One region of the Brevundimonas sp. FG8 genome, then DNA from elsewhere that is predicted to be linked to it. Evidence: riboswitches for the same ligand, from Rfam matches in the RefSeq annotation. Region 1 holds a riboswitch; the other holds the start of a gene.
The links. A riboswitch is a leader RNA that binds a small molecule or an ion and turns the genes downstream of it on or off. The one in region 1 is predicted to bind cobalamin.
Positions count from the first base shown of each region.

Region 2: linked by a shared signal. The riboswitch ahead of metE (5-methyltetrahydropteroyltriglutamate--homocysteine S-methyltransferase) and the one ahead of ACODRV_RS04770 (TonB-dependent receptor plug domain-containing protein) in region 1 are both predicted to bind cobalamin.

Region 1 is NZ_JBMDIU010000002.1:244,620-248,017, reverse strand. It holds gene ACODRV_RS04770 (TonB-dependent receptor plug domain-containing protein) at 1-1,597, opposite strand, end outside; cobalamin riboswitch at 1,744-1,927, opposite strand; gene mutS (DNA mismatch repair protein MutS) at 2,005-3,398, shown strand, end outside.
Region 2 is NZ_JBMDIU010000001.1:447,847-451,244, reverse strand. It holds gene purC (phosphoribosylaminoimidazolesuccinocarboxamide synthase) at 1-447, shown strand, start outside; gene purS (phosphoribosylformylglycinamidine synthase subunit PurS) at 447-683, shown strand; gene ACODRV_RS02100 (hypothetical protein) at 680-811, shown strand; gene ACODRV_RS02095 (YbhB/YbcL family Raf kinase inhibitor-like protein) at 883-1,362, shown strand; cobalamin riboswitch at 1,431-1,651, shown strand; gene metE (5-methyltetrahydropteroyltriglutamate--homocysteine S-methyltransferase) at 1,759-3,398, shown strand, end outside.

The sequences.
Region 1 (3,398 bases):
ACAGCCGGTCGCCCGTCCAGCCGAGGGTGACCGAACCGGCGTGTTCCGGCACGCGCAGCAGGCGGGCGCCGGTGGTCTCGTCCTTCGCGTCGGTCCAGGCGTAGGCCAGGCTCAGGTCGAAGCCGTTGATCAGCGCCGCCCGGCCCTCCAGCTCGACCCCGTCCGTCGCCGTCTCGGCGATGTTGACGTAATAGCTGTCGAAGGTGGTCGTATCGAAGAAGAAGCTGATCTGGTCCTCGACCTTCAGACGATAGACCGTGGCCCGGCCCTCGATACGGCCATCGGCCGAACGCCAGCCGATGGCGGCTTCCAGCCCTTCAGCCTTTTCCGGACGCAGGGTCGGGAAGGGGATGGCGGCGAAGCAGAAGTCGCAGGCCGCCTGACTGACCGACGGCGCCTTGAAGCCCGTGCCGTAGGCGCCGGACAGGGTGAAGCCCGGACCGAAGTCCCACGCCGCCGAGACGCGCCCGGTGGTCTTCGAGCCGAAGTCGGTGTCGTCAAAACGCAGGCCGCCGGTGACGCTCAGGGCGTCCGTGACCTGATAACGGCCGGTGGCGAAGGCCGCAGTACTCTCCAGGCTGACGTCGGCGCCGGTCGACAGGCTGCCTTCGCTCTCTTCGCGTTCCAGACCGAAGGCGTAGGTGGCCGCGCCGGTCTCGCCGTTGGCCTGCCAGCGCCAGGCCTGACGGTTGGCGTCGAAGACGCCGCCGAAGACGCTGAAGGTCTGGCGTTCGATGTCCGAGCCCGAGACGCTGAACTGATGTTGCAGGCCCAGAGCATCGACGGTGGCGCGGACCACGCCCGACCATTGCTCGGACTCCGACCGGTCGCCGTTGTCGGCGATGGGGAAGCCGTTATCGAGATCAGCCTCGCTTCGCGACCAGCGGGCCGAGGCGTCCAGCTTCACCGCCGGGGAGACGGCGTAGCGGCCACGCAGGCCCACGGTGGTGTTGTCGAAGCCGTCGGCTTCCGGATTGCCGTCGGCCTCGTCCGCGACCGAGATCCCGTCAGTGGTGAAGCGGGAGACATAGCCGCCCAGCGCCCAGGTCTCGTTGGCCGTGCCGACGGCGATACGACCGCGCAGGGTGTCGAAGTCGCCGGCCTCTGCCTCGGCGCGCAGGCCGTTGATCTCTCGGGTGGTGAAGGCGATCACGCCGCCGATGGCGTCGGAGCCCCACAGCGAGGACTGCGGGCCTGACAGGACCTCGATGCGCTCGACATCGCCCAGGTCGAAGCCCGAGACATCATAGGCGCCGTTGGGCTCGGCCGCATCGTTGACCGGGGCGCCGTCGACCAGAACCAGTGTCTTGCCCGGGGTAGCTCCGCGCATGCGGACCTGGGCGACACCCCCGAACGCTCCTGACCGTGTCACGGACAGGCCGGGCACGTCGGTCAGTATGTCGGCGGCGAAGACGGCGCCGCGCTGCTGGATCGTATCGGCGTCGATGACGCGGGCGCCCGGGGTCTCGGCGACGATGGCCGGGATGCGGGTCGCGGTGACCACGACTTCAGGAAGCTCATCCGATGACCGGGCGAAGACGGGCGAGGCGAGGGCGGCGGTCAGGGCCGCCGTGGAGAGGAGAATGGAGCGCTTCATTGAGCGAGGACCCCTTGTCGGCCCCGCGAAGACGCGCGTGGGGCCGTATATGAGCGAGCCGATCCGCCGGGCCTGAATGGTCCGGACGGCGCAAGATCGGGTCGCTGCGACGGAAGTCCCCGCGCCTCTGTCTGGTCCCGGACAGGAGCGAGCGACATCGGCGGCCAGGTCTCCTGGCTTGCGGGTCAACAAGCGAAGCCCTCGCCTTCCCGGCCCGAAGACCAGTGGCGCCGGGGCGAACCCCGGACGGACGACGCTCTCGCCGCCTACAGTTGCGGGCACAGCCGCGGTGTCTGACCGCGTTCCCTTAACCGCCGGTGCGGCTTGTCGCAGCGCGAAGACGCTTGTGCAAGACAGGCGGATCACGCTTGAGACGACGGGCCTGATCCGTCACCCTGTCGCCACGCATGAACGCTCCCCTCGCTCACCCGCCGCAAGCCGACGCCGTCCCATCCGTGGAGGGCGCGACGCCGTTCATGGCGCAGTATCTGACGGCCAAGGCCGGGCAGCCGGACGCGATCCTGTTCTTCCGGATGGGCGACTTCTACGAGCTGTTCTTCAAGGACGCCGAGATCGCGGCGGCGGCGCTGGGCATCACCCTGACCAGGCGAGGCAAGCATCAGGGCGAGGACATCCCGATGGCGGGCGTGCCGGTGCACGCGCTGGACGGCTATCTGGCGCGGCTCATCCGGCAGGGGTTCAAGGCGGCGATCTGCGAACAGCTGGAAGACCCGGCCGAAGCCAAGAAGCGCGGCTCCAAGTCGGTGGTGCAGCGCGGTGTCGTGCGGGTGGTCACGCCGGGCACCCTCACCGAGGACAGCCTGCTGGATGCGCGCGGCGCCAACCGGCTTGCGGCCGTGGCCGTGCGCAAGGGGCGGGCCGCCGTGGCGGTGGTCGAGCTGGCCGGCGGCGTGGTCGATGTGGTCGCCTGTTCCCTGGACGACCTCGGCGCGACCCTGGCCTCGTTCCGGCCGTCGGAAGTTCTGGTGCCGGACCGCCTGTTCTCGGATGAGGAGACCAAGGACGCCCTGAACAGTTCGGGCGGGGTGGTGCAGGCCCTGCCGCAGGCGCTGGCCGAACCCGTCGGCGCCAAGGTGCGGGTCGAGCGGCTGTACGGCGTCGCCTCGCTGGACGGGTTCGGGGCGTTTGAAGAGGCCGAGGTTTCGGCGCTGGGCCTGATCGCGGCCTATCTGGAAACGACGCAGGCGGGTAAGATACCGGCCCTGACACCGCCGCGTCGGTCGGGCGACACCGGCTTTCTGGCCATCGATCCGGCGACCCGCCTCAGCCTCGAGATTGATCGCACCCAGCGGGGCGAGCGCGACGGCTCCCTGCTGGCCTGCATCGACCGGACGGTGACGTCCGGCGGGGCGCGGGCGCTGGCCGAACGGATCGCCCGGCCCCTGCGCGACCCGGTCGCCATCAATCATGGACTCGATGCGGTCGAATGGCTGCTGGAGCGGCGCGACCTGAGACGGGACTTGCGCGACGGGTTGAAGGCGTCGTCGGATGTGGCGCGGGCGGTGTCGCGACTGGTGCTGGGCCGGGGCGGGCCGCGCGATCTGGCCGCCATCCGCAACGGCCTGTCCATCGCAGGGAGGATCGCGGGCCTGTTCCCGCCGGTCGCCGATCCCCTGACCGGACCGCCGCCGCGTATCGCGGCCTGCATCGACCGGTTGACGCTCTCGCCGGACCTCGGCCGCCTGCTGGCCGATCTGGGCGCCGGACTGGTGGCCGAGCCGCCGCATCTGGCGCGTGACGGGGGCTTCGTGAACCCCGACTTCCGGCCCGAGCTGGATGA
Region 2 (3,398 bases), on a different contig from region 1:
CGCCTCGGCATCGAGGAAGGCACGCCCCTGCCCCGTTCGATCATCGAGTTCTACCTGAAGAAGGACGAGCTCAACGATCCGATGGTGACCGAAGAGCACATCACCGCCTTCAACTGGGCCTCAACCCAGGAGCTGGACGACATTCTGGCCATGACCGTGCGCGTGAACGACTATCTGTCGGGCATGTTCGGCGCCGTCGGCATCCAGCTGGTGGACTTCAAGATCGAGTTCGGCCGCATCTGGGAGAATGACTTCGCCCGCGTGATCCTGGCCGACGAGATCAGCCCGGACAGCTGCCGCCTGTGGGACGTGAACACCGGCGAGAAGCTGGACAAGGATCGCTTCCGCCGCGATCTGGGCAATGTCATCGAAAGCTACACCGAAGTGGCGCGCCGCCTGGGCATCATGAAGGGCATGCCCACGGTCATTCAGGGAGGGCTGCACTGATGGCCAAGGTCAAGGTTCACGTCTTCCTGAAGCCGGGCGTTCTGGACGTTCAGGGCAAGGCCGTTGAAGGCGCGCTGAACGGTCTGGGCTGGGGCGGCGTTTCCAACGCCCGCGTCGGCAAGCTGATCGAGTTCGACTTCGCCGGCGAGGGCGACCCCGCCGTCGAGGCGAAGAAGATGTGCGAAACCCTGCTCGCCAACACGGTCATCGAATCCTACCGGATCGAGGTCGCGTGAAACGCATCCTGAAGCCTCTGGTCATCCTCTTCATCGTCGCGGGCTGCGTGATCTTCGCCGCAGCCCTCGCCGGTGGACTGATGGACGACAGCGCCTTCACCACCGCCGCGCACGAGCAGGGGCACTAAGCCCCGCTCCACGGGTGACGGGGCCGCCCCGCGCGCGTTATGAGGTCCGCAGTCCTTTTGCGGAGCGGCCCATGACCTTCACCCTGACTTCCAACGACATCACCGACGGCGGCGTGCTGCCGGACGCGCAGGTTCAGGCGAAGGGCAATACCTCGCCGCATCTGTCATGGTCGGGCGCCCCCGAGGGCACGAAGAGCTACGCCGTCACCTGCTACGACCCTGACGCCCCCACGGGCTCGGGCTTCTGGCACTGGACCGTGGCCAACATTCCCGCCGATGTGACCGAGCTTAAGACCGGCGCCTCGTCCGCCGATCTGCCCGCCGGATCGGTCGAGGGGCGCACGGACTACGGCCCCGCAGGCTTCGGCGGCGCCGCCCCGCCTCCCGGTCACGGCCCGCACCGCTACATCTTCACCGTCTTCGCCGTGGACACCGACAAGCTGGACGTCACCCCGGACAATTCGGGCGCCGTCTTCGGCTTCAACCTGCATTTCCATACGCTGGCCAAGGCGACGATCACCGCCACCTACGAAAACACCGGCCAAGGCTGACCCCAAGCCAATCCCATAAACATATAAGCATGTCTTTATATGTTTCTTGACTTCGCCGGAGGATGCCCGCTCTATGCGGGCATCGTGGTTCTGCGCGCGGCTTTCGGGTCGCGCGGAGCTAAGAGGGAAGCCGGTGAGACGCATTTCGCGTCAAATCCGGCGCTGCCCCCGCAACTGTAAGCGGCGAGCCGAGGGTCCATCTCGTGTCACTGGGGGTTCGCCTCCGGGAAGGCCGGGCCCGAAGCCGTGACCCGTGAGCCAGGAGACCTGCCCCGACAGATAACGTCCTCCGGCGGGGTGTCCGGTCAGGCCGCAAGTGCGCCGCCGGATCCGATGCCCGCGTGAGCGTTCGCGCGTCCCTGTCCGAAGCCCTGCCAACAGCAAAGGTTTCGCCCCATGACCGCCCGCCTCCCCGTCCAGGTCGCCACCCTCGGCTTTCCCCGCATCGGCCCGAAGCGCGAGCTGAAGACCGCGCTTGAAGCCCACTGGGCCGGCAGGCTCGACGCCAAGGCATTGTTCGCCGCCGCCGCCGACCTGCGCGGTCAGGCCTGGGCCCGCCAGCGTGAGCTGGGCGCGGACCTGATCCCGTCGAACGACTTCTCGCTGTACGACCATGTGCTGGACACCACCGCCATGGTCGGGGCCGTGCCCGCGATCTACGGCTGGTCGGATGACCGGGTCGATCTGGACACCTATTTCGCCATGGCGCGGGGGGCGCAGGGGGACCGGTGCGAGCACGGCCACGCGCAAGTCTCCGGGCATGGCGCGCAGGACGCGCCGGCGGCCGAGATGACCAAGTGGTTCGACACCAACTACCACTTCATCGTGCCGGAGTTCACGGCGGACCAGACCTTCCGCCTCGCCTCGACCAAGGCGCTGCACGAGTATCTGGAGGCCAAGGAACAGGGGGTCGAGACCCGGCCGGTGCTGCTGGGGCCGGTCAGCTATCTGCTGCTGGGCAAGGCGAAAGGCGGCGACTTCGACGTCCTCTCGCTGCTGCCGAGACTGCTGCCGGTCTATGCCGAGGTGCTGCGATCGCTGGCGCGCGCGGGGGCGACCTGGGTGCAGATCGACGAGCCCTGCCTCGTCACTGACCTGCCAGAGGGCGCGGCCGAGGCCTACGCCCTCGCCTACCGGATGCTGTGCGATGTGACGCCGCCGATCCGGGTGATGCTGACGACCTATTTCGGCGGGCTGGAGGACAATCTCGAACTGGCCCTGTCGTTGCCCGCGCACGGTCTGCACGTCGATCTGGTCCGGGCGCCGGAGCAGTTGGAGGCGGTGGTCGCGGGGGCGCGACCCGATCAGGCGCTGTCGCTGGGCGTCATCGACGGGCGCAATGTCTGGAAGGCGGACCTGAGCGCCGTTCTGGATCGGATCGAGCCGGTGGTCGGCTCTGGCCGTCAGGTGATCGTGGCGCCGTCCTGCTCGTTGCTGCACACGCCGATCGATCTGGACCAGGAGACGACGCTGGATCCGGAGGTGCGCGATTGGCTGGCCTTCGCCGTGCAGAAGGTGGGCGAACTCAAGGTGCTGGCCCGCGCGCTCAACGAAGGGCGCGATGCGGTGCGAGTCGAACTCGATGCAACGGACGCGGCCATCGTCTCGCGCCGGAACTCCGTGCTGATCCAAGACCCGGCGGTGAAGGCGCGGACGGCGGACGCCGCACCGGCGCAGCGCGCCAACGGCTTTGAAATCCGCCGTCTGGCGCAGGCGAAGCGGCTGGGCCTGCCCGCCTTTCCCACGACAACCATCGGCTCCTTCCCCCAGACGCCGGAAGTGCGAAAGGCCCGCGCCGAGCACGGCAAGGGCGTTCTGGCTGACGCCGCCTACGAACAGTTCCTGCGTGAGGAAACCGTTCGGACGGTGAGGCGGCAGGAGGACATCGGGCTGGACGTGCTGGTCCACGGCGAGTTCGAGCGCAACGATATGGTCCAGTATTTCGGCGAGCAGCTGGCGGGCTTCGCCTTCACCAGGGCGGCGTGGGTGCAGTCGTATGGCAGCCGCTGCGTCCGTCCGCCGATCATCTTCGGCGA